Regions from separate parts of the Halomonas sp. CSM-2 genome, predicted to be linked through region 1. Evidence: predicted binding sites of a transcription regulator. Region 1 holds the regulator's gene; each other region holds the start of a gene.
The links. Region 1 encodes LexA, which represses DNA repair genes until DNA is damaged. Its sites were predicted from a motif close to TACTGTNTANNTANACAGTA; they were not measured.

Region 1 (10,742 bases):
GTCGGACGGCCCCTGACCGCAGATGCCGACATACTTACCCTTAGCTCTACAGGCCTGAATCGCCATGGAAAGAAGTTTTTTGACGGCTTCGTTACGCTCGTCAAACAGATGCGCCACGATACCCGAGTCGCGATCAAGCCCAAGGGTGAGCTGTGTCAGGTCGTTGGAGCCAATCGAGAAACCATCGAAATGCTCGAGAAACTCGTCAGCCAGCAACGCATTGGCAGGCAGCTCACACATCATGATGACCTTGAGGCCGTGGTCGCCGCGCTTCAGCCCGTTGGTCGCCAGCAGCTCGACCACTTCCCGGGCTTCTTCCGTGGTGCGCACGAAGGGCACCATGATCTCGACGTTGTCGAGTCCCATATCTTCGCGGACACGCTTGAGCGCCCGGCATTCCAGCTCGAAACACGGACGGAACGCCTCCGAGACATAACGCGAGGCCCCCCGGAAGCCCAGCATGGGATTCTCTTCGCCGGGCTCGTAGAGCTTGCCGCCAATCAGGTTCTCGTACTCGTTTGATTTGAAATCCGAAAGCCGCACGATAACGCGCTGAGGATAATAAGCAGCGGCCAGTGTCGAAATGCCTTCAACGAGTTTATCGACGTAGAAGCTGACCGGGTCGGTATAACCGGCCGTACGCATGTCGATCACCTGCTGAAGGTCGGACGGCAGGGTGTCGTACTCCAGCAATGCCTTGGGATGAACGCCAATCATGCGGTTGATAATGAACTCAAGCCGCGCGAGCCCTACCCCGGCATGGGGAAGGCTGGCAAACCCAAAGGCACGATCCGGGTTGCCCACGTTCATCATGATCTTGAAAGGAATCTCGGGCATGGTGTCAACGTTGGAGACCTTGCAGTCAAAATCCAGCAGGCCTTCATACACATGCCCGGTATCACCTTCAGCGCAGGAAACAGTAACATCACTGCCTTCATTCAATCGTGTGGTGGCATCGCCACAGCCAACGACAGCCGGGATGCCCAGTTCACGGGCAATGATCGCCGCGTGGCAGGTTCTGCCACCGCGATTGGTAACGATGGCTGAAGCACGCTTCATGATCGGCTCCCAGTCGGGATCGGTCATGTCGGTTACCAGCACATCGCCGTCATGGATCTTGTCCATGTCATCGGGCGTCATGACCACCTTGGCGGTACCGCGGCCGATGCGTTGGCCGATAGCGCGACCGGTGACCAGGGTGCGGCCTTTCTCGCGTAGCTGGAAACGCTCCAGCTTGCCGCCTTCCTGCTGCGATACAACGGTTTCCGGCCGCGCCTGCACAATATAGAGCTCACCATCGTCGCCATCCAGTGCCCATTCGATATCCATGGGCCGCTGGTAATGCTGTTCTATGGTCACCGCTTGACTCGCCAGCGCCATGACCTGCTTGTCGTTGAGGCAGAAACGACCACGGTCCTGCAGGGGCACATCAATGGTCTCGACCGACTTGCCGGCGCTGGCATCTTGGGTATAGACCATCTTGATCAGCTTGGACCCCAGGTTGCGGCGCAGCACCGCAGGTCGGCCCGCAGCCAGGGTCGGCTTATGAACATAGAACTCATCAGGATTCACCGCCCCCTGGACGACGGTTTCACCCAGCCCCCAGGAAGCCGTCACAAAGACCGCATCGCGGAAGCCCGACTCGGTATCCAGCGTGAACATGACACCCGACGCGCCCGTTTCCGAGCGCACCATTTTCTGCACACCCGCAGATAGCGCGACATTTTCATGCGCATAGCCGCGATGAACTCGGTAAGAGATGGCCCGGTCATTGAACAGCGAAGCGAAGACTTCATGGACCGCACGTTTGATATTGTCGAACCCTTCGATATTCAGAAAGGTTTCCTGCTGGCCGGCAAAGGAAGCATCGGGCAAGTCTTCCGCGGTGGCCGAGCTACGCACCGCGACCTTCAACGCTGGGTGACGCTGCTGCAGGCTTTCATAGGCACTACGTAATTCGCTTTCGAACGTCGGGGGTAGCGGCGTGTCGATCACCCACTGGCGTATCATTTTACCGGCTTCGGCCAATGCTTTGACATCATCAACATCCAGCCGCGCCAGCGTCTGGTTGATACGCTCGTTGAGGCCTTCGTGGGCAAGAAATTCTCGGTAGGCATGGGCCGTCGTGGCAAAGCCGCCGGGAACCGTGACCCCCGCTCCGGATAAATTAGAGATCATTTCGCCAAGCGAAGCGTTTTTACCACCCACGCGTTCGACGTCAGCCATACCCAGTTGATCGAACCATAGAATGTAATTGTTCACGCAACCCCCTCGCTCAATAGGCCAGCGATCATGACAACCGCCAGTGATGAATGCGGTCACCCTAGCACCGCCCCGGTGTATTCGCCATTGGTCTAATAGCGAAGGGCATGGAGGATTTTTACAACAGGCGGCATTTTTGAACAATTGTTGTAGTCGCGACTCAAGCACCGTTGTGCCAAGCGTCATCCCGGCACACAATATGCGCAACGTTCAGGAGAGCAAACACCATGCAGCGCACGGCTTTTTTTATTTCGGATGGGACAGGCATTACCGCAGAGAGTCTGGGGAGGAGCCTGCTGGCGCAGTTCAGCGATGTCGATATCAACATGCAAACCAAGCCCTATATCGACACCCTGGATAAAGCCGAGGCCCTGGCCGAAATTATTGACGCAACGGCGGTCCGTGACGGGCAACGACCGATCATTATCGACACCATCGTCGACCAGAAGATTCGCGATGTGATTCGCAAGGCCGCAGGCTTCAAGGTGGATATATTCTCCACCTTTCTGGAGCCACTCGAACAGGAGCTCGCCACGCACTCTTCCTACAGCGTTGGACGAACGCATTCGATTGGCAGCGACGATGTCTATATGGACCGCATCCACTCGGTGCACTTCGCACTGGATAATGACGACGGAGCACGCACTCATCAGTACGATAAAGCCGATATTATTCTGGTCGGGGTATCGCGCTGCGGCAAAACCCCCACGTCGCTCTATCTGGCCTTGCAGTTTGGCATTCGCGCCGCCAACTATCCGCTAACGGAAGACGACCTGGACGAAGACGGCATGCTGAAACTGCCGCCGGTGCTCGCTCAACACCGGCACAAGCTGTTTGGCCTGACAATCGACGCCAGGCGTCTGGCCGCCATCCGCAACGAACGCAGGCCCAATAGCCGCTACAGTTCGATGGATCAATGCATGCAGGAGATCGAGCAGGCAGAAGCGTTATACCGTCGCCTGCACATTCCTTTTATCGACGCCACGCGCTTTTCCGTGGAAGAGATATCCACCCGCATGATTGCTGAAACCGGGTTGGCGCGGCGCTTTTCACCCCGCTAAACCGCCTCAGATCACATGCCCTTGGGGGCAAAGATTCCCGGGGCATTGCGCCAATAGCCTTTGTAATCCATACCAAAGCCAAAGACATAACGATCGGCGACTTCCAGGCTGCAGTAGTCGGCTTTCAATCCGGGTACTGCCTTGCGATCGTGCCGTTTATCGACCAGCACCGCCGTGGTAATGCTGGCGGCTTGCGCTTCCTGGCAATAGTTCAGAATCGCAGATAGCGTTGTGCCTTCATCCAGAATGTCGTCGACGATAACGACATGCCGACCGGCCATGGGAATCTCCGGCGATACCCGCCAGAAAAGCTCTCCACCGCGGGTCTCGTTGCGGTAGCGTGTGGCATGCAGGTAGTCGACCTCAAGCGGAAAGCCCAACCGGGTCAACAGATGGCCCGTGGTGATCAAGCCGCCATTCATGACGCAATAGAAGACCGGTAGTTTATCGCCCAGATCCGCACTGATCTGCTCGGCCATACGGTCCAGCGCCTGCTCCACCTGCTGCTGGGAAATCAAGCAGTCCGCGTTGTCCATGAGCTCGCGCATGGTGTCGAGGGATGCGAGCGCTTCTTTGTCTAGCTTTGCCATTGAAGTTCCAGTCTACTTGGTAAAAACGATCGTTAACTGCTGCGTGAATCAGCGGCCATGGCCTCTAACTGGGCATGCGTGCGCCGCCAGCGGCTAAGCGCGGATAGCGCGTCCAAATCGGGACGTGCGCGTTTGTAGCGAAGCTTGCCGGGCCTGACAGACGCTGAAGTTGGAACGGCGGCAACGACCTCAAGCGCCGCCTCGCGGTCATTGCATACCAGCAACATGTCGCAGCCGGCAGCGAGAGCAGCCGCTGCGCGTTCGCGCGGCCCTCCTACCTTATGGGCGCCGGCCATGCTCAAATCGTCGGAAAAGATACAGCCTTTAAACCCCAGCGACTGACGCAGCATCCCCAGCCAACTGGGCGAAAAGCCGGCGGGTCGCTTGTCAAATGCCGAGTACACAATGTGGGCTGGCATGACACCATCAAGCTTCTTGGCCAGGGTGCTGAAAGGCACCAGGTCGTGTTGCTTGAGCGTCTCAAAAGGCCGGTCATCGACGGGCAAGGCGAGATGCGAGTCTGCCGCTACGCCGCCATGACCGGGAAAATGCTTGCCGATCGCTGCCATACCGGCTTCATGCAGCCCGGCTACCAGCGCGCCACCCAGTTCACTGACTTGCGTGGCCTCCGAGCCAAAACTGCGGTCGCCGATGACGCTGGAGAGACCGCTATCGATATCCAGTACCGGAGCAAAGCTGATATCCAACCCGCAGGCGGCCATTTCCATGCCCAGGAGCCAACCGGTGTCCTGGGTAAGCCCCAGAGCCGCCGCACGATCCTTCTGGTAATACTCACCCAGCCGAGCCATTGGTGGCAGGCGCGTCAGTCCTTGCTTGATACGCTGAACGCGACCGCCTTCCTGATCCACTGCCAGCAACACGTTGGGGCGTAGCTTACGCACCTCGCTGCACAGGTCTCTGACCTGGTGGGCATCTTCCACATTGCGCGAAAACAAGATGACGCCACCCACCGAGGGCGATTTCAACAACTGCCTTTCTGCGGTGGTCAACGTTGTCCCTTCAAGGTCCAACATGACCGAGCCCAAAGGATGTGTCATAGCGGGGTGTCCAAAAAAGGCGCTAACTCTAGACGATGATTAGCGAGGAGTCCAACGATCAGCGGCTGTCGTGTAACCAGACAGGCGTTCCAGGTCCAGCATGCTCGAAAAGCCAAAGAAGATCTGCATTACGCAGCCGCACGCATCCATGAGAGGCTGGTTGACCCATGGGCTCATTCGGCGGCGTACCGTGCAGATAAATATAGCGTCGCTGGGAGTCGACCTGACCACCGCGGTTTATCCCCGGTTCCAGGCCACACAGCCATAGAATGCGCGTCAGAATCCAGTCTCGCTCGGGAAACGCCGCCGCCAGCTCGGCGTCAAATACTTCGCCCGTCCAGCGGCGGCCTTTAAAGACCGCGTTTTCCGGGGCATCAGTACCAATGGCGGCACGAATATAGTGCCAGCCAAGCGGCGTTTGACCACTGCCCTGCCGATTACCCATGCCCTGGCGCCCGGTAGAAATTTCACACTCATGGCGACACATATCGCCTTGCCAGACGCGCAAGCTCTGCGACTGGGCGGCGATTTCCAGCCATAGCCCCTCGCGGGGCGGCATTTCAATGAGCGACGGTGTCTGCATGGTGCTCAATGTCCTTCTCATCAGGTAATGGCGCGTTCATCGCCGCCACCACTACCGGCCGCAGTCGGCGAACCAGGTCGCGGACCGAGACATGCTGGTGGTAATCCTTTTCGGCAATATCGCGCAGCGCATCCAGTCCCGAAAGCGTAAAGATGACGGTACCCAGCATAAAGTGTAGCCGCCAGAAGCGCTCAGCGTCGGGCAGATCCGGTGTCGCACGGCGAACCAGTTCGGTGAAACGGCTGAACACATCACCGTATTGCTGCTGGATGTAGCGTCGTAAATGCCCCTGAGCCTGGCTGTACGCAAGCCCCAGCAAACGCATGAAGACTTTGAGGCTATTGCGTTCGGCAGGCACCGTCAGCACGGTTGTGGCCATGGTTTCGAGGAGCACTTCAAGGGGGATGTCACGACCCTCGTAGCGCGCTTCGAGTTCGTCCAGAGCGCCATGAAAACGTTGGGAAAACGGATCCAGGTAGCGAGCAAACACCGCCTGGATGAGCGCCTTCTTGGATCCGAAGTGATAGTTCACCGCAGCAAGATTGACCCGAGCCTTGCTGGTGATGTTGCGTAAAGAGGTTTCGGCAAAGCCGCGCTCTGCAAAAAGCACTTCAGCAGTATCCAGAATGCGGGTCACCGTATCCGATTGAGCCATGCTGCTCTCCATAAGACGGGCCAAAAAGCGGGCCATAAAAAACGGATGTTTTAAACAAACCAGGATACTACGTTATCGTTTGTTACCTCTCAACGTATACCTGAACACCCAACCCTTATCCAACGCCGCTTTGCATCTTCATATACATCAATTTGTTAGCTGCCTTACCCCCATTATATACTGGACAGGAGAACATGCTGTATACTTAACCACATACTGTTAACTACATACTGACTGTTGACTACATACTGATAGGTAAACAGGAACGCAGTCTTGCTCACTTATTCAATCTGGAGGCTGGTATGTCGCGGCCATTAACTGTTCGTCAACAAAACGTGTTCGACTTTATTGTCAAGACCATGGCTGAGCTCGGCTATCCGCCCACCCGGGCTGAAATAGCCAAGGCACTGGGGTTCCGTTCGCCCAATGCGGCAGAAGAACACTTACGCGCACTTGAGCGTAAAGGCGTCATTCGCATCATTCGCAATACGTCGCGCGGCATACGCCTGCCCAACCAGGAGCACCAGGAAACGCCAGACGTGCTGCCAGCCTCAGGCGCAGACCCTGCCAACGGCCTGCCCATCATTGGCGAAGTCGCGGCGGGTAGCCCTATCCTGGCCGCTGAGCATATTGATCGCTACTGCCCCCTGCCCGCCGACTACTTCACGCCCAGAGCAGATTATCTGTTGCGCGTTCGCGGGCTGTCGATGCAGAACGTCGGCATCCTCGAAGGCGACCTTCTCGCCGTCCACCGCACCCAGCGCGTTCGGGATGGCCAGATTGTCGTCGCCCGGCTGGAAGACGAAGTCACCGTCAAGCGTTTCAAACGCGACGGGAATCACGTCACCCTGATCGCTGAAAACCCCGACTTCGACCCTATCCATATCGACCTACGCACCCAACCACTTGATATCGAAGGGGTTGGGGTCGGCGTTATTCGCGGTGGCAATGGCCAGGCGCTCGGCTAGCTGAACACGATGGTCTTGTTGCCATGCACCAGCACGCGGTCTTCCAGATGCCAGCGAAGACCGCGCGCGAGGACGGCTTTTTCAACATCGCGGCCAAAACGTACCAGATCGGTCGGCGTATGACAGTGGCTGACCCGGTGAATGTCCTGCTCGATGATGGGCCCTGCATCCAACTCCTGAGTCACGTAATGGCAGGTAGCCCCTATCAACTTGACGCCACGCTGGTAGGCTTGGTGATAGGGTTTGGCGCCAGCAAAAGACGGCAGAAAACTGTGGTGGATATTAATGACCTGCCCCGCATATCGTTCACACAACGCTGGCGGTAATATCTGCATGTAGCGAGCCAGCACGATACTGTCGGCCCGGGCATCATCAATATGCGCCTGCACCTGCTCAAAGGCCGCTGTCTTGTCTGCCGGATCCACCGGCACATGGTGATATGGTATTCCGTACCATTCCGTTAACGAACGCATGTCGTCATGGTTGGAAATCACACCCACGATATCGCAGTCCAGCTCACCCACCTGCCAGCGGTAAAGCAAATCGACAAGGCAATGGGATTCTCGCGAAACCATCAGGACAACCCGCTGCCGTTTCCGGGTATCGACCAGCGCCCAGTCCATGTCAAACCGCTCCGCCACCGGCTCGAAGGCTGAACGTAATGCCTCTGCCGACATACCCAGCGAATCCGCCAATATTTCGTAGCGCATGAAAAAACGCCCGGTTTCCAGATCGGAATGCTGGCTGGCCTCGGTAATCGACCCTCCCTGGTCCGCGATAAAACTCGATACCTTCGCGACGATCCCCACCTGGTCCGGGCAGGACACCACCAAACGATAAAAATGCGACATAGTCATTACTCTTCACGGTTTGCCGGGCGACGATGATCGGGCCGTCCGCTGGCATTAAACAAACGTCTAGTGTACCGAATGAAGCGCTCGCAATCACCGCCCTTAATGGCAGTGATTGTTAGCCGCCCGCCCCATCCCGTATAGTTAACCAATTACTTTCTAGGCTTTATTAATCTGATGCATCCACCGCGCGTTCATATTCGTCCCCGTCGTCGCCCTCCCTTACGCCTCTTGCCGTTAGGCGGCTGCGGGGAAATTGGCATGAACCTGACGCTGTATGGGTACGAAGATCACTGGATCGTCGTGGATTGCGGCATGATGATTCGCCAGGATCTACCCAATGCGCCACTCCAGGTGCCCAACCTGGAAACCCCCAAAGCCCTGGGCATTGCCCCGCAAGCGCTCTACATCACCCACGGCCATGAAGACCACATTGGGGCGGTCGCCTGGCTCTGGCCCCACTGGCAATGCCCCATTTATGCAACGCCGCTGGCGGCAGGCTTGTTGCGCCTGAAGTTTGCCGAACATCAGCTCTCAAGCGCCGCCATTCATGTGGTCGAGCCAGGTGAGGCATTGGAAAGCGGGCCTTTCACCCTGCGCTTCCTGGCGGTTCCACACTCGATACCCGAGAGCTGCTCGCTGATGGTCATGGCAGGTCGCTATCGTGTATTGCACAGTGGCGATTGGAAGCTCGACCCTGATCCAATTATCGGCGCGCCGATCGATCAGACGCAATTCAAGGCCTTAGCGCCGGTTGATTTGGTAGTGGGGGATTCCACGAATGCCCCTCTACCCGGCCACTCAGGCAGCGAAGGCGATGTCGCCAAAGCGCTGGTCGAGACGCTCGCCAACTGCGAAGGCCGGATCATTGTCTCCTGCTTTGCCAGTAATCTCGCCCGGGTGTTGGCGATTGGCCGTGCCGCCTACCAGTGCGGGCGGCGCGTCAGCCTGATGGGGCGCTCGATGGAGCGCATGGTGGGTGTCGCACGCGGCCTCGGCTATCTGGACGATTTTCCTGCCATCGTGCCCGCCCATGACCTGGGTTATTTGCCGCCCGATGAAGTCGTGGTCATTGCCACCGGTAGCCAAGGTGAGCCACGCGCCGCCCTGCAGCGACTTGCCCAGGGGCGTCATCCTCACGTGGATTTACAGCCTGGTGACAACGTGATTTTTTCCGCCAAGGCCATTCCGGGTAACGAGAGACCCATCGGGCAGTTGAAAAAGCGCCTGCAGCAGTTGGGCGTCGAGCTATTCGATGAGTTCAGTCATCCGCAACTTCACGCGACCGGACATCCGGCACAGGACGAAATCACCCGCTTTTATCAATGGCTGACGCCAAGCCACCTGTTGCCGGTTCATGGTGAAAGCCTTCATCAACAGGCCCACCAGCAGCTGGCCGCGTCCCTGGGTATTCAAGCCCCCTTGGCGCCGGTCAATGGCGACTTGATCCGCTTCGATCAGCAGGGACTGCATCACGAGCAGCACTACCCGCAACCGCCATGCATCGTCAGCCAGAACAGCGTAGTACCCCACCCTGGACTGGAGAGCGAAAACAGCACCCTCCCACGACGCGGCAGCCTCTATCTTGCGTTACCGGTGACCGCCACTCAAACCGGGTGGGCGCGCGTCGGGCGCCTGATGCTGGACAATACAAGTGCCAATTCATTCGACGAGGACAGTTTCAGCGAATGGCTGGATGATCAGCTTGCCGAACTCCACGCCGACACGTTGGCGGATCTGCGCCTGGGCCTTCAGCCCCGCTTGATTGCCTGGCTGGCAGAACGGCTGCAGCATTTACCTGAAGTACACCTGCAGATTATGGCCAGCGAGCTGCCAGCGACAGTGGCGGACGATTAGCCGACCCCAAAGCTGGCTCCCCGGAGACTACCAGCGGGCAGCATCCTCGATATCCGAGTGGCGTTCCTTGACCCAGTAGTCCCCGTGGCGACCATGTTCTTTCTTCCAGAACGGTGCCTGAGTCTTTAGCCAGTCCATGATGAAATCGCAGGCTTCGAAGGCTTCGCGACGATGGGCACTCGCTACCAGCACTCTGACGATCGCATCGCCGGGGCGCATGTGGCCGACACGGTGAATAATCGTAACGGCGCTTAGTGCCCAGCGTTCTCCCGCCTCTTCCGCAATACGCTGTAAGGTTGACTCGGTCATGCCTGGATAATGCTCCAGGGTCAATCCCGTGACATCGGGTGTTTCGTTAAAATCACGCACCAGGCCGGTAAAGCTGACGACGCCGCCAATATCCGTGCGGCCCCCAATGCTGGCTTCATAGCCATACGCCATGTCAAAAGGCGCCTCTTGAACGCGGATGGTAATGTCCATTTTCAGCCCCCGGTGACCGGCGGAAAGAAAGCAACCTCGTCATCGTCGGTAATTCGCGCATCATCATTGGCCATGACCTGATTGATGGCACATAGCGTGCGCTGGTCCTGCAACAGCTGAAAACGTTCATCCTGAGTCGCCAGCGCTACTTTGAGGCCCGCTATATCGCGGCTTTCGAGTTGATCGAAAGTCACTACCCGCTCATTTTCACCCAACTGCTCGCGTAGTTCGGCAAGAAACTTGACCAGCACGCAGGGCGAATGACAGCGCCCGCCCAGGCTCACTTCGCCGGCTGTTCCCTGACCCGTTACAATCGGCGTCGCCGTTTCAGGCGCTTCTTCGCGCTGATAATCTCCCCGCTGACCACCGCTTTTGCT
Region 2 (10,742 bases), on a different contig from region 1:
TCAACGTTCGACTGGAAGAAGGCAGCGCCACGCCGGTTTCCGCCGCCAGCTTGACCAAGGTGATTGGCATGGGCGCGAGACGCGGGCAATGGCTCGTGTTTTCTGCCGAGGGCGAGCAGGCAAGCCAGGCACTCGCGGCCGTCAGCGAGGCCGTCGAGTCTGGCCTGGGCGAGAAGGTTGCCCCATTTGATGGCGGCCGGGAAAGCCTCTCTCCCGCCACCGAAAGCACCAAACCCGCCGCCGAGCCGCTGGTTAACGATACGCCACATGCGGGCGTGGCCGCCTCCCCGGGGCTTGCCATTGCACCGGTATTTGTCATTCGCCCGGTAAGCTTTGAATACCCGCAACACGCCGACGATCCCGAACAAGAGGCTGCCCGTCTTCGCGAGGCGCTGAAGGAAGGTGCCACCCAGTTGGAAACACTGGTGCATGACGCGCCGGGCGGTGAAGTCGCCGACATTCTTTCCATGCACGAAGAAATGCTCGACGACCCGGAGCTGCACCAGGCCGCCATTGATGCTATCCGCGAAGGGGCGTCGGCAGAGGCGGGCTGGTGGGAAGCCATCGACACCGCCGCCCACGCCCAGGAAATGCTTGCCGACCGGCTACTGGCCGAACGCGCCGCCGACCTGCGCGACGTGGGCCGCCGAGTCCTTGGCGTGCTGTGTGACGTCAAGCTGCCCGAGCCGCCCGACCATCCGTATATTCTTGTGATGGACGATATTGGCCCGTCTGATGTCGCGCGACTGGATACCTCGCGAGTGCGTGGCCTGCTCACCGTTCGCGGCGGCGCTACAGCGCACAGCGCGATTCTGGCCCGCGCGTTAGGCATTCCGGCGGTTGTCGGTGCCGGTGACGCCGTCATGGCGCTACCTGACGGCGGCATGATGATTCTTGATGGCGAACGCGGACGGGTCACCCACAAGCCTTCGGAAGACCGTCTGCAGCGCGCCGAGCAGCAATTGCTTGACCAGCAGCAGCGCGAAGCCGACGCCTGGGAAACGCGCTTTGAAACGGCTCAAACCCGCGACGGACACCGGGTCGAAGTCGCTGCCAACCTGGGCAATACCGCTCATGCGGAAGACGCCGTTGAACGCGGCGCCGAGGGGGTTGGCCTGCTGCGCACTGAATTCCTGTTCATGGCCCACGCCAGCGCGCCGGACCTATCCACCCAAATCGATGAATACCGCCAGGCGATTGACGCCCTTGGTGCCCGCCCGCTGGTGGCCCGCACGCTGGACGTCGGCGGTGACAAGCCACTGCCCTACTGGCCGGTGCCTCAAGAAGATAATCCCTTCCTTGGCCTGCGCGGCATTCGCCTGGCGCTGACCCAGCCGGAAGTGCTCGAAACCCAGTTTCGCGCGCTGTTGATGGCCGGCAAAGACAGCCCTTTGCGCATCATGCTGCCGATGGTCAAGGACATCGCCGAGTTCCGCGCCGCCAAGGCGATCTATGATCGGCTGCTGAGCGAAATTTCGCCATCACAACGTGCCACTGACGTGCAGCTCGGCGTGATGATCGAAGTGCCCTCCAGTGCCCTGCTGGCGCCATCGCTTGCCGCCGAGGTGGATTTCTTCTCGGTGGGCACCAACGATTTGACCCAGTACACCCTGGCCATCGACCGTGGCCATCCGGAGCTTTCCGCCCAGGCCGACGGCCTGCATCCCGCGGTACTGCGCTTGATCCAGATGACCGTTGACGCCGCCCATGCTCAGGGCAAATGGGTCGGTGTCTGCGGCGAACTGGCCTCAGACGCCATGGCGGTGCCGGTACTGGTCGGCCTGGGTGTCGATGAACTGTCGGTCAGCGCGCGCCAGATTCCGTTGGTCAAGGCACGGCTGCGCGAATTTGATCTGGCGGATGCCAAGGCCAGTGCTCAACTGGCGCTGGCTCAGGCCACCAGCGATGACGTGCGCGACGCGCTGGAGGCTCGCTGATGGCCCGTGTGCTATGCATTACGCTCAACCCGGCACTGGACCTGGCGTTCAGTCTTGACCAGCTCATTCCAGGGGCGGTTAACCGCCCCCACAGCGCACAGCTGGAAGCCGCGGGTAAAGGCGTCAATGTCGCCCGCGTACTGGCAGGGTTAGGCCATGACGTTACCGTGAGCGGTTTTCTGGGCGCTGACAACGACGCGCCTTTCGCGCTGGCCTTTCAGCACGCCGCCTTGCACGATGACTTTGTGCGCGTAGCAGGGGAAACACGCATCAATGCCAAGCTTGCTGAACAAAGCGGCCGGGTCACCGACATCAACGGGCCCGGCACGCCGATCACCTCAAAGGATCTGCAACGCTTAACGGCAAGGCTGGATGCACATTTATATAACGCCACACCGCCTCACGCCGTCGTGGTGGCGGGCAGTTTACCGCCGGGGCTCAGTCTCGATGACTTTCGTGCTTTTCTAAAGCACCTGAAGGCCAGCGGCGTTCCTCTCTGGGTGGATACCAGCGGCGCGGCACTTAACGCCGCCATTGAGGTAAAGCCCACCGCCGTCAAGCCCAACGAACTTGAGCTTGCACACTGGGCCGGTGCGCCGCTTGAAACCAGCCTTGCGCTGACCCAGGCGGTGCGTCGTCTGCATCAGGGCGGCGTGGAACAGGCGCTTGTTTCTGCCGGCGCCGATGGCGTGCTGTGGGTGAATGCCCAGGGCAGCTGGCAGGCAACGCCACCGTCCGTGACCGCCGTCAACACCGTGTGCGCCGGTGATACGCTCGTTGCGGGCATGCTCCACGGCCTGCTCAGCGGCCACGATCCCGAAACAACCCTTCGTTTTGCCACGGCATTATCTGCCGATGCGGTCCGCCATGTGGGCGTGGGTAACCCCCAGGCCGACGACTTCGACTCACTCCAACAACAGACCCGGGTACGGCGTCTTGACGACACCATCACCGAGGGAGCCACGCTATGAATATTATTCTGATTACCGCCTGCCCCAGCGGCATGGCGACCACCTTCCTCGCCGCCAAGCGGCTGGAGCAGGCTGCAGAACGCCAGGGCTGGCACGCTCATGTGGAAATGCACGGTGAGCTGGCGCCGCTTCAGGCGGCCACCGCCGAGCAGATTGCCAATGCCGACCTGATCGTCGTCGCGGCAGATCATGTGCCCGCGCCCGAGCGCTTTGAAGGCAAGCGGCTTTATCAAGCGCCGATTACCGACGCGCTCCCTGACCCGAGTGGCTTTTTGACCACGGCGAAACGCGATGCGCCGCTTTATCAGGCACCCACCGATGCACCCGCAGCCCGTTCTGCGGCGCCAAGCGCCACTGAAGGACAGAATATTGTCGCCGTGACGGCCTGCCCGACGGGCGTTGCGCACACCTTCATGGCGGCCGAGGCACTCGCCGAAGCCGGCAAAGCCATGGGCCACGCTATCCGCGTGGAAACCCAAGGCTCGGTAGGCGCACAAGATCAGCTGACGGATAAAGAGATCGCTGATGCTGACGTGGTCGTGCTGGCCTGCGACATCGACGTTGACCCTGCCCGCTTTGCGGGCAAGCGCATTTACCGCACTTCCACCGGCAGTGCCTTGAAAAAACCGCGCCCAACACTGGAAGCTGCCCTCGCTCACGCCAGCATTGAAGACGGCAACCAGCCCAGTGCCAGCAGTGAAGGCAAAAGCGTCAAAGAGAAAGGGGTTTACAAGCACCTGCTGACCGGTGTGTCGTTCATGCTGCCGATGGTGGTCGCTGGTGGCTTGCTGATCGCACTGTCGTTTGTGTTCGGTATCAACGCCGCCGAGGAAGAAGGCTCACTGGCCGCCGCGCTGATGAAAATCGGCGGCGGCACCGCCTTCGCGCTGATGATTCCGGTACTCGCCGGTTATATTGCCTACTCGATTGCCGACCGCCCCGGTATCGCGCCGGGCATGATTGGCGGCATGCTGGCAGCCGATATAGGCTCCGGCTTTATCGGCGGTATTCTGGCCGGTTTCCTGGCCGGTTACGTCGCCCTGGCGGTTACCCGCTACGTTAAACTGCCTTCGAGCATTGAATCGCTGAAGCCGATCCTGATTATTCCACTCATCGCCAGCCTGGTGACTGGCCTGGTAATGATCTATATCGTCGGCGAGCCGGTGGCGGGCATTCTTACCGCGCTGACCAGCTTCCTTGAAAACATGGGCTCCACCAACGCCGTGCTGCTGGGCATTCTGCTGGGCGCCATGATGTGTTTCGACCTGGGTGGCCCGGTCAACAAAGCCGCATATACCTTTGGCGTCGGACTTCTGGCCTCGGAAACCTATGGTCCCATGGCGGCGATCATGGCCGCTGGCATGGTACCTGCCATCGGCATGGGCATTGCCAGTCTGGTGGCACGCAATAAATTTTCCGCGCCCGAGCGCGAGGCAGGCAAGGCATCGTTTGTACTCGGCATGTGCTTTATCAGCGAAGGGGCGATTCCGTTTGCCGCCAAAGATCCGCTGCGGGTAATCCCTGCTTGCATGCTGGGCGGTGCCGTTACCGGCGCACTTTCCATGCTGGTAGGCGCTAAACTGATGGCCCCCCACGGCGGCATTTTTGTCCTGCTGATCCCCAATGCCATTACCCCCGTGCTGCTCTACCTGAGCGCGATTGTGGTCGGCTCGCTGATTACCGGTCTGAGCTATGCCATGATCAAACGGGGCGCTACTCAAGTGGCCATTGCCAGCTAAACAATGCCAGGCGGGCCAAGGCCCGCCTTTTTATTGGGCTCGCTATTGGTTTTATTACCGTACAACATGCTTTTGTTCACGATGGTTTGCCACAGCACGCGTTTTATGTAGTATTTTTACACACATAACATCAAGGCAACTCGCCGACCTACAACAACGGACACCGCTATGTTTCAGCTGACCCGCAGTGTGACGTGGCAGGCTCTCGAACGCCTGCGCGACAAAACCGCTAACGATCGCATTCGTGACTATTTCACCAATGACCCGCAGCGCTTTGAAAAAATGAGCCTGCGGGTGGGCGGTCTTTTCCTCGACTACTCGAAGCACCACGTATCCGACGAGGTCAAGGCCAAACTGATCGAACTGGCCGACCACTCCGCCCTCGTCCAGCGCCGAGCCCAGATGTTTTCGGGCGATATCATCAACGTCACCGAAGACCGTCCGGTTCTCCACACCGCGCTTCGCCACCTCGGCGATGATCCGGTATTTGTCGACGGCAAGGACGTGATGCCCGAAATCACCCGTACCCGCGAGCAGATCAAGCAGTTTTCCGAGGCGGTGCGCAGCGGCGAGTGGAAAGGCTATAGCGGCAAGCGCATCAAGGACGTGGTCAACATTGGCATTGGTGGGTCGGACCTGGGCCCCAACATGGCCGTCCGTGCGCTATTGAAGTACCGCCACCCAGAGTTGCACTTCCACTTTGTTTCCAACGTAGACGGCACCCATATTCAGAAGGTGCTGTCGCGTCTCGACCCAGCCACCACGCTGTTCATCGTCTCGACCAAGACCTTCTCTACCCAGGAAACCCTGCTCAACGCCAAGACCGCGCGGCGCTGGTTCCTGGAGAACGCCGGTGAAGACGCCGATGTGGGCGCGCACTTTATCGCTGCCTCCACCAACCGCAAGGCAGCGATGGAATTCGGCATTCGTGAAGAGAATGTGTTCGAGTTCTGGGCCTGGGTCGGCGGGCGTTACTCCATGTGGTCATCAATTGGCCTGCCGATTGCGCTCTCGATTGGCTTTGAGGGCTTCATCGAGCTGCTGGAAGGCGCTCACGAGATGGATAACCACTTCATTGAAGCGCCCTTCTCCGAGAACATGCCCGTGCTGATGGCGCTGATCGGTATCTGGTACATCAATTTCATTGGTGCGGAAACCCAAGCCATCGTGCCTTACGACCAGGCCCTGCACCAGCTGCCTTCGTTTCTCCAGCAGTTGGATATGGAGTCCAACGGCAAGTCGGTGGACATCTTCGGCCATCCGGTGAATTACAAGACCGGCCCGATTGTCTGGGGCCAGACCGGCTCCAACGGTCAGCACGCTTTCTTCCAGTTGCTGCACCAGGGCACGCGCTACGTGCCCATCGACTTTATCGCCTCACTCAAGCCCGAGCCGGGTGTCGAAGACCACCACTTCGCGCTGCTGACCAACATGCTCGCCCAGGCCAACGCCTTTATGGAAGGCAGCCAGGGAGACAGCAAGGAGCTCAGCCAGCATGACCCCTACAGCTGCCCCGGCAACCGCCCATCAAGCACCCTGCTGCTGGACGAGCTGACGCCGAAAAACCTGGGTGCCCTGATCGCGCTCTACGAGCATAAGGTGTTCGTGCAAGGCGTTATCTGGAACATCAACTCTTTCGACCAGTGGGGCGTGCAGCTGGGCAAGCGCATCGCCGGTGAAATCAGCGAACGCATCGACACCAACGCCGCCGACTTCGATGCCTCGACCCAGGGACTGCTGGAGCTGTTGCGCGGCCATTTTCCCGGGAATGGGGGAAGTGAAGACAGCGCCGAAAAAGCCAACGGCGATAAAAAACCACGCGGAAAAAGCGCTAAGCGCTAGCGAATCACGTGCTGGATAACGCGGAACGCCTTGGCTTTAGAGAGCCAAGGCGTTTTGCATTTACCGTCCATACAACCATTTTTCGATATCCCGACCTACCCCACCGCCTGACCTAGCCTGTTTCCCCTGGTTGGCCGGGAAAGGCTGAAGCAACCAAACATGGCTCTATACTCATTCTTGCACACTGGACAAAACGTCATATACTGTATATATAGCCATATATAAACGGGGTGGCAAATGACGGCTTTTCATTACGCTGATGGCAGTTCCTCGGTGCGCAAAGGACGTGGAGCGACGTACGACCCGCATAACCGCTTTGCACCCACCCAAAGCGTTGCGGAAGACGATGGCTGGTGGCGGGAGGAAACATCCACAAGTATCGTAACCGAGGTGCGCGAGGAAGTGAGCAAAAGCGCGCTGTCGTGGAACACCTCGCCGGATTTGCCGTTTGATCGCTCGCTGAATCCATACCGTGGCTGCGAGCATGGATGCGTTTACTGCTATGCCCGCCCTTCCCATGCGTATTGGGATTTATCGCCAGGGCTGGATTTTGAAACCAGGCTGATTGCCCGCAGCGGTTTAGTGGAGCGGTTAACCGACGAGCTGTGCCACCCTAATTACGTATGCCGTCCGATTAACCTTTCCGGCAATACCGACTGCTACCAGCCACTGGAGGCGAAACACCAAACCACCCGTCGCTTGCTTGAGTTGTTATTGGAATGTCGCCATCCGGTCACCATTGTGACTAAAAGCAGCCTGATACTGAGAGACCTGGAGTTGCTTTCGGAAATGGCCGAACACCGTTTGGTGCGGGTTTTTGTCAGCCTTACCAGTCTGGATGCCAACCTGAAACGCACCCTGGAGCCGCGCACGGCGTCGCCTCAAGCCCGTCTGAAAATCATCCGCGAGCTGAATACGGCGGGGATTCCTGTGGGCACGCTGGTTTCGCCGATTATCCCTGGGCTGACCGACCATGAAATTGAGCGGATTCTTGAAGCCGCCAGCCGAGCGGGGGCGCGCACCGCTACCTGGATGCTATTGCGCCTGCCCCATGAAGTGGCGCCGTTATTCGAGGCGTGGCTGGAAGCCCACTACCCCGAGCGGGCTGCCAAAGTGATGAGCTTGATTCGACAGTGCCGTGGTGGGAAGGATTATGACGCCCGCTTTGGCAAGCGTTTCCGCGGTGAAGGGGTGTTTGCCGAAATGATCAGCCAGCGGTTTAATCGTGCCAGCCGCCAGTGGAAGTTGCAGTCCCGCACCGAGCAGGGATTGAATACCCGCGATTTTCGCCCGCCGCGCGCGCAAGGGGATTTATTCTATTAGACTGGGCAGCGTTACTGTCGAACCCCATAAAGGATGCGCCATGCCCGCGCCGTTAAGCAAAACCAAATCGAGCTTTTACCGTCGCCTGTACGTGGCGTACCTGATTGACCAAGGCGCTGCCAGCGTCCCGGCCTTGATTGAGGCGACCGGCATGCCAAGGCGCACCGCGCAAGATACCATTACTTCGCTTGCTGAGTTGGATATCGAGTGTGTGTTCGAAAAGGATAAGGGAGAGCGGCATAACATCGGCCGCTATCAGATACGTGATTGGGGGGCGATTGACCCACGCTGGGTGGCAAGTCACGCCCAATACCTGCAAGAGGCACTGGGCTACCGTGACGCCTAAGCAGTATTAAGCGACGCTAACCTCATAACCGGTAAACTTACGCAGATTGATCACGCCGGTATCCAGCATCAAGTACTGGCCTTTAATCCCCTGCAAGATACCGCTGACCTCCGGCTGCTTGTCAAAGTTGTGCGACATAATCTTGCGTGGGAAGGTCTCCACCGGATAGTGAAAGGCATGGTATTGGCCATCCAGTTCGCGAATGGCATCCGCCCCATACTCGCTTCTAAGTTGCCCAAGGCCGCTGGCGGTTGCGGCCATCAGGCGATCGCGTTCGGCTTTCAGATCAAGCTCCGCAACTTCGCCTTTTAGCATAGCCCGCCAGTTGGTGCGATCACCGACATGTTCCTTGAACAGCATCTCCACAAAGCCTGATTGCTGGCGGGTATCGACTTCCAGAATCGGCAAGGCCTGTATCGCCCCCTGGTCCAGCCAGCGGGTAGGCATTTGCGTTTTACGGGTAATTCCCACTTTCAAACCCGACGAGTTGGCCAGGTAAACGATATGCGGCTGAAAGCAATGCTGCTCTCCCCATTCAGGGTCGCGACAGGTGCCTTGAAAATAATGGCACGTTTCCGGCTTCATGATGCAGGTATCACATTGGGCCAGACGCTTGAAGCAGGGGTAGCAGTAACCCTGGGCAAAGCTTTTCTTGGTTGCACGACCGCAGTGGGTGCAGGCGATAGCACCACTCCAACGCAGCTGTAAAGGCAACCCCAACCGCTCGTTCAAGTCAATGCGGTGTTCACCCGCGCGCAGCTGGTAGCTGACAGGTTGAGCCTGGGTCGGGCCCGGTTCCACCGCCATTTTACGCAAGCACCCCTGCACTACCCCATCAGTCACGCGACGCATCCTTGGCAAGACCGGCCATTTCCGGTGAAACGCCCTGCCCGGTGGCGCCAGCACCACAGGTGCGCTGTTCCAGATACCCGACACGGTTCGCTTCGGGCACGTTGTTTTCCGCTTCATAGCGCATCACGGCTTCCAGACACAACTCGGTCTGCTCAGCCGTGAGGTAGCGTCCATCCGGCCACTTGCGCAGCGATACGGCCTGCTTGAGGCTCTCGTAAATCGCCGGGGTCATCTGGTTGATCATTTTGTCGAAGGTCATGTCGCTCATGCCAAACTCCTCAGTTAAGACCGTAAACGCCGCGCGCTATAATACCAGCCCGTTATCAGGCCGACGATCAATCCGCCAAGATGGGCCTCATTGGCAACATTGCCAAAACCTACCAGCCCGGCCATGTCGGTCATGGTAAACACCATCCAGCCCAGCATGAACACGACGAGCATCTGCGGCACAAAAAAACCGCTTCCCGGAACCCGTCTAGACATCAGCCATACGTGCCCCAGCAAGGCATAAACGACGCCCGACATACCGCCGAATAACACTGTACCCGTCGCGTACTGGGCCAGATTCGCCAACACCCCTGCAACGACCAGCAGCAGGAGCAGCGTCCTTCCGCCCTGTAACGCTTCAACCTGCCGCCCGAAATACCATACCCACATCAGGTTGAAGATCAGGTGCATCCAGCCAAAATGCAGAAACGCTGGCGACAGTAGGCGCCATACCTGGCCGCTGGCCAGCGTCTCCGTCAGCGACCCGTAGGTTAGCTCACCACCCACGATGCCAATCGGCACAATGGTGAGGGCCACAATCAACAGATCACCAAACACACCTATCAGCGCGAAGATCACCAGACTCGCCACCACCATGGCCACGGTAACCGGCAACCGTTTAAGCGTTGAGAATAGCGCCGGGGAATCCACCTTTGAGACCTGCTCCGCTAACTCAAGAGGTTCACCCTGCTGCCAGCGGGCCACCAGCGCGAGAAGCGCTTCACGCTGACCCGGGTCGGCGACCCAGAGCACCTGGGCATCGCCTTCAGCGGTAATCCGGTGCCCAATACGATAACGCCAGAGCGCTTTGCGAAGCGCCTGGGTGTCGACGTCAGGGGGTAAACGCATTACGGGGTGCATAGGCTTCCTTTATGATAACGACATAGGCTTTTCATACAAACGCTAAGCTTGGCAACCCATTGGATAGATCACGCCTGGACGTGGCAATACAGTGGTTATTATTTTCACCAAAAAAAACCGGCGGAGGGGGCCGCCGGGTAAATAGCAAGGGATCATTCAAGGGAACACCTAATCTGACGAGCGGCGGCAGCGTTAGTTCATATGTTTTGCAAAATTTATGTAAATTAATGTAACAACAACAATTCAGCTCAATCATCGTCGTCCTGCAAGGTGTTTAAAACACGTTGCTCTTCTCTGGCGACACGAATCCAGACAAACTGGTCAGCATTCAAGTTTTGTTCGCCATTCCAACGATAGGCAACCAGACGGCCATACTTCACCGCACTGTAATCCAGACAGGCAATGTTCGCGGTGGGTAACGCAGGTATGCCTTCACACCAGTAATGGCCAATAAACAAAGGCGGTTCGTCGGGACCGTAATAACTCAGCGTCTTACGCTCATTTTGGGTAAGCGGCCGCTGTTCTAGATCGCCGGGTAAATTATCGGGCTGGAAGGCAACATCGCCCCAGTACTGTGGCGATGCCGCCCAGAAATGGGTTCGGA
Region 3 (9,068 bases), on a different contig from region 1:
TCTCATCCATGCGCTCAGCCTCAAGCGCGGCGTGACGGTGGAAACCATCGTGCTGCTGGGCATTGCGATGGTATTTATCTTCAATTCCCTCATGGCGCTGATTCAGTTTTTTGCCAGCCAGCAGGCCGTAGCCGCAGTGGTGTTCTGGACCATGGGCAGCCTCACCAAAGCCACCTGGCCAAAATTCTGGATCGCGCTGAGCATTTTGACCATGGTGATGCCGCTACTGGCACGTCACGGCTGGGCGCTCACCGCCATGCGACTGGGCGATGCCAAGGCCGAAAGCATGGGCGTGAATCCTCGCGCGCTGCGACTGGAAGTGCTGGTACTGGTATCGCTACTGGCCGCGATTGCAGTGGCGTTTGTGGGCACCATCGGCTTTATTGGCCTGGTCGGGCCGCACATTGCACGCATCCTTCTAGGCGAAGACCAGCGCTTCTTCCTGCCCGGCTCGGCGCTGTGTGGCGCGCTGATTCTTTCCGTCGGGTCCGTGATTTCCAAAATCATCATCCCCGGCACCATCATCCCCATTGGTATCATTACCTCACTGGTGGGCATTCCCTTCTTTCTATTTCTCGTGCTTAACCACAAGAAGGCGTCATGGTAACCCTACAGCTGACTCATGTTTCCGCCCGCTACGGGCGTACTCCCATTATCCAGGACATTACGACACCAGCCTTTCAGGGTGGGCAGATGGTCGCCCTGCTGGGGCCTAACGCCGCCGGTAAATCGACCCTTTTTCGCCGCATCCTGGGCCTATTGAAAGGTGACGGCGAGGTCACTATCAGCGGTACCAGTGCCGAGCGGCCCGTGGCCTATATGCCCCAGGACACGGGGGCAAGAGCTGTACTGACGGTGTATGAGTCGGTACTGTTAGCGCGCATGCAGGGACGCAGCCTGAAAGTGCAAAACGAGGACCTGGCCCAGGTTGATCGCGCCCTTGATGAGCTGAACATTGCCGTGCTTGGCGAGCGTGATATCGGCGACCTGAGCGGTGGGCAGCGCCAACTGGTCAGTGCCGCCCAGGCGCTGGTCCAGGAGCCCGAGATTCTGATGCTCGACGAGCCCACCTCGGCGCTCGACCTTAACCGCCAGATTAGCCTGCTGGGTGTGCTAAGGCGGCTGGCCAATGAGCGCCAGATGCTCATTCTGGTGGCGTTGCATGACCTGGGCCATGCGCTGCGCTTCAGCGATGCCGCCATGGTCCTCGAACATGGCCGCCTGATTGCCTGCGGTCCCACGGAGGACGTCATCACGCCCTCGCTGCTGCAATCCGTTTATCGGGTCAATGCGCGGATCGAGCCCTGCTCAAAAGGCAGCCCGCAGCTTATCGTCGAAGAGGCCATTTAAGCCGCCGCCCTTCCATGGCGGCCAGCGCCACCCCGCTCAGCATCAGCGGTAGTGCCAGCAGAAAGGCACTCGAGACAGGTATCCCGAACAACATCCAATCCGCCAATACGGGCCAAACCAGGGCAATATACTCAAAGGGTGCCAGACGGGACGCTTCCGCGTAGCGTAATGCCAGCGTCATCGCGATATGCGCCGCCCCGCCAAACAGGCCCGAGAGCACCAGCAGCCCAAACTCGACCGGGCTAAGCGCCGCCCAGCCCCATGGCAGGGTTGCAAGGCCTGCCAACGACGACACCAGAATAAAATAGAACGCGATGGAACCCGCCGTTTCCGTGCGTGAAATCCGCCGAACGGTCAACAGCGCCCCTGCCGTTAACAAGGCGCTAAGCGCGCCCAGCGCATAGCCGGCCACCTGGCCATGCGCCCCATCCTTGCCCAACCCAGGCAGCACCAATACCGCCATTCCGCTGAGCGCTAATACAATCGCCCCTGCTCGATAGAGCGAAAACCGCTCACCCAGCAGCAATATCCCGCCTACCGCCATGAACACTGGTGTCAGTTGAGCGAGCAGCGTGGCCTCGGCAACCGGCAATATCGCGACCGCCGCAAAGGAGGCGAACATGGCCGCCGCTCCCAACCCCGAGCGCAGAGCATGACCCAGCGGACGACGCGTTGCCAGGCCACGAGGGAATTCATGGCGCAAGGCCAGAAACACCACGATCGGCAACAACGCAAACAGCGAGCGAAAAAACACCGACTGGCCGACCGGCACAGCATCGCTGACCGCCTTGATGCTTACCAGCATGCCGGTAAACAGAAGACCTGACAGGACCCTGAGCAAAATCCCTGTTACGGGCCTATCCTGAAGGTTATCCATGATGCGCAGCACTCCCCATACAGCAAAAACCCCCGGCGGACCGAGGGTTTTTGCGCTTAACAGCCGACGGTTGGCTATCTCCCCAACATTACGGCTTCATCTCTTCAAAAAATTTCTTCACGCTGTCGAAGAAGCCGGTTTTCTTGGGTGAATGGTGGCTGTTGCTTCCGTCCAGGCTTTCCTGGAACTGGCGCAGCAGGTTCTTTTGTTCCTCGCTGAGCTTGACGGGCGTTTCCACCACGACTTTGCACAGCAGGTCGCCAGGGACGCCGCCGCGAACCGGCTTGACGCCCTTGCCCTTGAGCCGGAACATCTTGCCGGTTTGGGTTTCCGGCGGAATCTTCAGCTTCACTCGACCATCGAGTGTCGGCACTTCCAGCTCACCGCCCAATGCTGCATCGACGAAATTGATCGGCACGTCACATTGCAGGTGCTTGCCATCACGCTGGAAGATATGGTGCGGCTTGATGGCCACCTGGACGTACAGGTCGCCTGGCGGGCCGCCATTGATGCCGCTTTCGCCTTCCGCGTTCAGGCGGATACGGTCGCCGGTATCCACACCCGGCGGGATTTTCACCGACAGTGTCCGGGTCTCGCGCACGCGCCCTTCGCCGTTACACTTGTGACACGGCACCTTGATGTGCTGGCCTGAGCCATGGCAGGTCGGGCAGGTTTGCTGAACCGCAAAAAAGCCCTGCTGCATACGCACCTGGCCGTGGCCATGGCAGGTGGGGCAGGTATCTTTGCTTGACCCCGGTTCAGCACCGCCGCCGTCACAACGGTCACATTCAATATGGCGCGGCACACGGATATCAACCGTGGTACCGGAGACCGCATTTTCCAGGTCCAACTCCAGGTTATAGCGCAGGTCAGAACCGCGCGCCGGGGCATTGGGACCACGACGACGCCCGCCGCCACCGCCGAAAATATCGCCAAACACATCGCCGAAAATGTCGCTGAAATCGCCAGCGCCACCGCCGCCGAAACCACCGCCACCAAAGCCACCGCCCTGGCCATCGACACCGGCATGACCAAACTGGTCGTAGGCCGCACGTTTTTCGCTATCGGTCAGGACTTCGTAGGCTTCTGACACTTCGCGGAATTTTTCCGCGGCAGTATCGTCTTCCGGGTTGCGGTCGGGGTGATATTTTTGCGCAAGGCGACGGTAGGCCTTCTTGATCTCTTTCTGATCGGCCCCTTTGTCGACACCCAGGATTTCATAATAATCGCGTTGGGACATGGGTCCTACGCCTCTTGGTTAGCTACGCATTCAACTGCACATTTAACTATGTGTTAACGACAGAGTATTTAAGACACAGTATTTAACGACACATTAAGCTTTTTGCGTCTTTGACGTGGAAACAGCAACGCGGGAGTTGCCCCCCGCGTCGCCGCCTACCTCGTCAGAAAGAGCGCTTACTGCTTTTTCTGATCGTCGTTGACTTCTTCATACTCGGCGTCGACCACGTCTTCATCGGGCTTGGCGTTGCCCTGCTCGGCACCTTCCTCACCCGGCTGCTCGGCGCCTTCAGCCTGCTCGGCGTACATCTTCTGTGCCAGCTGGCCAGACGCTTCAGTGAGTGCGTCGAGTTTCTGCTGGATCAGCTCCTGGTCATCGCCTTTGGTAGCTTCTTCCAGCTCGGTGATCGCGGTTTCGATGGATTGCTTCTCGTCATCGGTCGCCTTGTCACCAGCTTCTTCCAGCGTCTTGCGGGTGGCGTGGATCATGCCGTCCGCCTGATTACGCAACTGCACCAGCGCCTCGAACTTCTTGTCTTCGTCGGCGTGGGCTTCGGCGTCGCGTACCATCTGCTCGATCTCGTCTTCGGTCAGGCCGCTGGACGCCTTGATGACGATCGACTGTTCTTTGCCGGTCGCCTTGTCTTTCGCGGAGACGTTCAGGATACCGTTGGCATCCAGGTCGAAGGCCACTTCGATCTGCGGCACGCCGCGCGGCGCCGGCGGAATATCGGCAAGGTCGAAGCGACCCAGCGACTTGTTCTGCGACACTTGCTTGCGCTCACCCTGGACGGCGTGGATGGTCACTGCCGTCTGGTTGTCATCCGCCGTGGAGAAGGTTTGCGTCTTCTTGGTCGGGATGGTGGTATTTTTCTCGATCAGCGGCGTCATCACGCCACCCAGGGTTTCGATGCCCAGGGTCAGCGGCGTTACATCGAGGAGCAGCACGTCTTTCACGTCGCCACCCAGAACGCCGCCCTGAATTGCGGCACCCACGGCCACGGCTTCGTCCGGGTTGACGTCTTTACGTGCATCCTTGCCGAAGAACTCAGCGGCTTTTTGCTGAACCAGCGGCATGCGCGTCTGACCACCGACCAGGATAACGTCGTCGATCTCGGAGGCCGACAGGCCGGCATCTTTCAGCGCCATCTTGCAGGGTTCCATCGAGCGCTGCACCAGATCGTCTACCAGCGACTCCAGCTTGGCGCGGGTCACTTTCACGTTCAGGTGCTTCGGACCGGTGTTATCGGCCGTGATATAGGGCAGATTGACATCAGTCTGCTGGGCGCTGGAAAGTTCGATTTTGGCCTTCTCGGCGGCTTCTTTCAGACGCTGCATGGCCAGGTTATCGCCTGACAGGTCAATACCGCTGTCCGACTTGAACTGGTCAACCAGATAGTTGATCAGCGCCAGATCGAAGTCTTCACCACCCAGGAAGGTGTCACCGTTGGTGGCCAACACTTCAAACTGGGTTTCGCCGTCGACATCGGCGACTTCGATGATCGAAATATCAAAGGTACCGCCGCCCAGGTCGTATACCGCGATGGTTTTATCACCGCGTGACTTGTCCATGCCATAGGCAAGCGCCGCTGCGGTCGGCTCGTTGATGATACGCTTGACATCCAGACCGGCGATGCGCCCTGCATCTTTAGTGGCCTGGCGCTGGCTGTCATTGAAGTAAGCCGGCACGGTGATGACCGCTTCGGTGACGGTTTCACCAAGGTAGTCTTCTGCCGTCTTCTTCATTTTCTTGAGCACTTCCGCGCTCACCTGCGGCGGTGCCATTTTCTGGCCTTTCACTTCTACCCAGGCATCACCGTTATCGGCTTCGGTGATCTTGTACGGCACCATCTTGATATCTTTCTGAACAACGTCGTCTTTGAAACGACGGCCAATCAGGCGCTTGATAGCGTAAAGCGTATTTTCAGGATTGGTCACCGCCTGGCGCTTGGCCGCCTGACCGACGAGCGTCTCACCGTCTTCGGTGTACGCAATGATGGACGGCGTCGTACGGCCGCCTTCTGCGTTTTCAATGACTTTTGCACTGTCGCCATCGAGCACCGATACACAGGAGTTTGTGGTGCCCAAATCAATACCAATAATGCGTCCCATAATAAGAACCTCGTATTCGGTTGTTTCAATACATCAAACTGGTTGCGGGATTTCCCGCGGGGTTGCCCCTTTATCTGGGGGCCACCTGAGACTTTTCAAGGCCCTTTTTAGGCCTTTACTGCGTTATGACTCACTCGCTTTCTGACTGACCACGACCATGGCCGGGCGGACCAGGCGTCCGTTCAGCAAGTAACCCTTCTGCATGACCTCCATGACCGTATTTGGCTCCTGCTCAGGGTTCGGCACCATCGCCATGGCTTCGTGGACCTGTGGGTCAAACGGCTCGCCCTGGGGATCGATGCTTTCAACGCCAAACTTGCTCAGCACATCCAGCTGCATCTTCAGGGTCATCGAGACCCCTTCGCGATGAACCTCGGAGGCGTCTTCCTGCATCGACTCAAGCGCTTTTTCCAGGCTGTCGATGACCGGCAGAAGCTCTTTAACAAACTTCTCCAAGGCGAATTTGCGCGCCTTTTCAGCCTCATGCTCCGCCCGGCGGCGCACGTTTTGCGCTTCGGCGGCTTCTCTTAGCGACTGATCTTGGGCTTCTGCCAGACGCTGCTCCAGATCCTGCACCTTGGCGGCCAGCGCATCGACTTCAGCCTCATCCTCGACACGATCGACGACGGTTTCATCGTCATTGACAAGGCCTTCCAGTTCGCCTTCAACCAAGCGATCTTCAGCTTCTTGCTCCGGCGTCTCTGCTTCCTGCTCGTGGCGAGCCAGCTCGTCGTCCATCGGGGTTTGCGGTTCTTTTGCCATGCCTAGCTCCTGCAACGTTCGAGAGGCGTGCGATACGCCCAAATAATAAATAGCAACGTAAATTGGCTCTGCACCGTATATGGGGACCATAAAAGCCATCTCAAGTGGGCATTGAAGCGTGTTTTCGACTACTGTATAAAACAACAATATTCAGACGCATTGACTACGCTCGTTCCGCTGCGCCTCAGGAGGCCCTCATGTTGACTCAGCTTGCCATTCGAGATTACGCGATCGTTGAGCACCTGGAACTCGACCTGACCCATGGCATGACCGCCATTACCGGCGAGACCGGGGCCGGCAAATCGATTCTGCTCGGCGCACTGGGCCTTTGCCTGGGCGAACGCGCCGACGCAGGCAGCGTGCGCCATGGCAGCGAACGCACTGACCTCTCAGCGCGTTTTGATATTCAGCATTTGCCCGCGGCAAGCGAGTGGCTTAGCAGCCGCGAACTGCCCAGTGACGAATGCCTGTTAAGGCGGGTGGTAACGGCAAGCGGGCGCTCCAAAGCATGGATCAACGGACAACCGGCCACGATCAGCGACCTCAAAGCGCTTGGGGAACACCTGGTGCAGATTCACGGCCAGCACGCCCACCAGGCGCTGATGCGCGAAGAAACCCATCTCGCACTACTCGACGATTATGCGGGCCTTCGCGACACCGCCCAGCAGCTGGCCGAGACGTACCGTGACTGGCGCAGCGCCAACCGTCGCCTCAAGCAGCGCAAGGAAGCCGGCAGCGAGGTAGAAGCCAAGCGACAGCTGCTGCGCTATCAGGTGGAGGAGCTCGATCAGTTGGGCCTTGCTGAAGGCGAACTGCAAACCCTTGAAGAAGAACAACACTCCCTGGCCCACGCCGATGAAACACTCCGCGAAACGCAGTTTGCTGCTGACTGCTGCGCCAGCGACGAGGGGGGAGCACTATCGTTGCTCAACCAGGCTTATACACATTTAAGCGCCTTGCCGGGCAGCGATAAGGGCACGTTATTTAACACTCTGGCGATGCTCAGCGACGCGCGCATTCAGGTCGAAGAGGCCGCCAGCGAGCTCAACCGTCTCGCCAGCACCACCGAACTCGACCCCGAGCGCTTGGCGTGGGTGGAAGAGCGTTTAGCGGACGTGCACCGTATTGCCCGCAAGCACCATGTGGCACCCGAAGAGGTTTGTGCACTGCATGCGGAGTTGAGCCGGGAAGTGGCCGAACTGGATAACAGCGAGAACGACATCGAGGCCTTGGGTGCCCAGGTAGCGGAACTTCGCGAGCGCTATCGACGTGACGCCAAGCACCTGAGCGAGGGACGCCAGAAAGCCGCCGTCCGTTTGGGGAAGGAGGTCCAGCAGCAGCTAAGTTTCCTGGCCATGGGCAAGGCACGCTTTGAAGTGGAGGTCACGCCCAGGGATACACCTGCGGCGGAAGGCGTCGATCAGGTTCACTTTTTAATCAGCGCCAACCCCGGACAGCCCGCCAGACCGCTCACCAAAGTTGCCTCTGGCGGTGAGCTTTCGCGCATCAGCCTGGCTATCCAGGTCGTCGCCGCGTCTCACTCAACCATACCAAGCCTGGTGTTTGATGAAGTCGACGTCGGGGTTTCCGGTGCCACTGCAGAGATTGTCGGCCAGCTGCTCCGCAAGCTGGGTGAAAACGGCCAGGTAATGACGGTCACCCACCTGCCTCAGGTGGCCGCCCAGGCTCACCAGCACCTGCACATTGAGAAACACGCCCGGCGCGATACCACCCTGACGCACATGGCCCTGCTGGATGAACAGGGCAGGGTCAGCGAGCTGGCCCGCATGCTGGGCGGCGTCAAACTCTCGGACCAAACCCTGGCCCATGCCCGTGAAATGCTCAATGCCAGCCAGCGCCAGCCCCACTGACGATGGCGGGCTGAAGGGCTGCTGGGCAACCGTGTATTTCAAGCGCGCAATAAAACGCCCCCAGGCCGCCTGGTATTTAAGCCAGGCAGCCTAGAGGCATTAGGGCGTGCATCAAAGCCTGAGCTAGGGGTAGCCCCTATTTCTTATTAGTCGGCCCGCTGTCCTGGCGTGTTACGTCCGATCCTCGGGGGCGCACGTATAACACCAACGCATGGTCAACTAATTCATAGCCGTGCTCTTCAGCGATTTCTTGCTGGCGTCGCTCAATGATCTCGTCAACGAACTCAACGATTTCACCGCTTTCCAGACACACCATGTGGTCATGGTGATCTTCTTGCGTCATCTCGAATACCGCGTGGCCGCCATCGAAATTATGACGAATCACGAGGCCCGCCGACTCGAACTGAGTCAGCACACGGTAGACAGTTGCCAGCCCCACATCTTCGCCCGCATCTATCAGTGTTTTATACACTTCTTCTGCGCTAAGGTGGTGCTGACCCGATGCAGTTTCGAGAATCTGCAGGATTTTGACGCGCGGCAGGGTCACTTTCAGCCCGGCTTTACGTAATTCATGGTTCTTATCGGCCATGGTTGCTCTTCGCAGTAACAGGTTAGGTCGGGTATGATCGACCGAAACCACGATAGTGAAGAATAGGCTCAAATGCAAAAATTGACTCGAATCATTACGCTTTCCGTCTCCATTGCCGTGATCAGCGGCTGTAGCTACGTTGGCGTGTATAAACGCGACATCCCGCAAGGCAACCTGGTCACCGAGGAAATGGTCGACCAACTGCAACCGGGGATGACCCAGGAACAGGTGACCTATGTGATGGGCCGCCCACTGCTTGAAGCGCCCT

Region 2: the regulator LexA is predicted to act here: its motif matches at 6,691-6,710, upstream of B7L15_RS15810 (PA0069 family radical SAM protein).
Region 3: the regulator LexA is predicted to act here: its motif matches at 6,470-6,489, upstream of recN (DNA repair protein RecN).

What each region holds. Positions count from the first base shown of each region.
Region 1 is NZ_NBYR01000013.1:129,948-140,689, reverse strand. It holds gene ppsA (phosphoenolpyruvate synthase) at 1-2,262, opposite strand, end outside; gene ppsR (posphoenolpyruvate synthetase regulatory kinase/phosphorylase PpsR) at 2,490-3,323, shown strand; gene B7L15_RS12855 (hypoxanthine-guanine phosphoribosyltransferase) at 3,335-3,913, opposite strand; gene nagZ (beta-N-acetylhexosaminidase) at 3,946-4,971, opposite strand; gene B7L15_RS12845 (L,D-transpeptidase) at 5,030-5,554, opposite strand; gene B7L15_RS12840 (TetR/AcrR family transcriptional regulator) at 5,532-6,209, opposite strand; gene lexA (transcriptional repressor LexA) at 6,512-7,177, shown strand; gene purU (formyltetrahydrofolate deformylase) at 7,174-8,028, opposite strand; gene B7L15_RS12825 (ribonuclease J) at 8,290-9,885, shown strand; gene moaE (molybdopterin synthase catalytic subunit MoaE) at 9,913-10,365, opposite strand; gene moaC (cyclic pyranopterin monophosphate synthase MoaC) at 10,368-10,742, opposite strand, start outside.
Region 2 is NZ_NBYR01000019.1:37,451-48,192, forward strand. It holds gene ptsP (phosphoenolpyruvate--protein phosphotransferase) at 1-1,937, shown strand, start outside; gene pfkB (1-phosphofructokinase) at 1,937-2,908, shown strand; gene B7L15_RS15800 (PTS fructose-like transporter subunit IIB) at 2,905-4,647, shown strand; gene pgi (glucose-6-phosphate isomerase) at 4,816-6,489, shown strand; gene B7L15_RS15810 (PA0069 family radical SAM protein) at 6,727-7,812, shown strand; gene B7L15_RS15815 (winged helix-turn-helix domain-containing protein) at 7,853-8,158, shown strand; gene B7L15_RS15820 (DUF2797 domain-containing protein) at 8,165-9,010, opposite strand; gene B7L15_RS15825 (YeaC family protein) at 8,994-9,278, opposite strand; gene B7L15_RS15830 (rhomboid family intramembrane serine protease) at 9,293-10,138, opposite strand; gene B7L15_RS15835 (metallophosphoesterase) at 10,387-10,742, opposite strand, start outside.
Region 3 is NZ_NBYR01000030.1:443-9,510, forward strand. It holds gene B7L15_RS18210 (FecCD family ABC transporter permease) at 1-607, shown strand, start outside; gene B7L15_RS18215 (ABC transporter ATP-binding protein) at 601-1,350, shown strand; gene B7L15_RS18220 (DMT family transporter) at 1,328-2,227, opposite strand; gene dnaJ (molecular chaperone DnaJ) at 2,316-3,467, opposite strand; gene dnaK (molecular chaperone DnaK) at 3,644-5,578, opposite strand; gene grpE (nucleotide exchange factor GrpE) at 5,702-6,340, opposite strand; gene recN (DNA repair protein RecN) at 6,538-8,211, shown strand; gene fur (ferric iron uptake transcriptional regulator) at 8,348-8,800, opposite strand; gene B7L15_RS18250 (outer membrane protein assembly factor BamE) at 8,873-9,068, shown strand, end outside.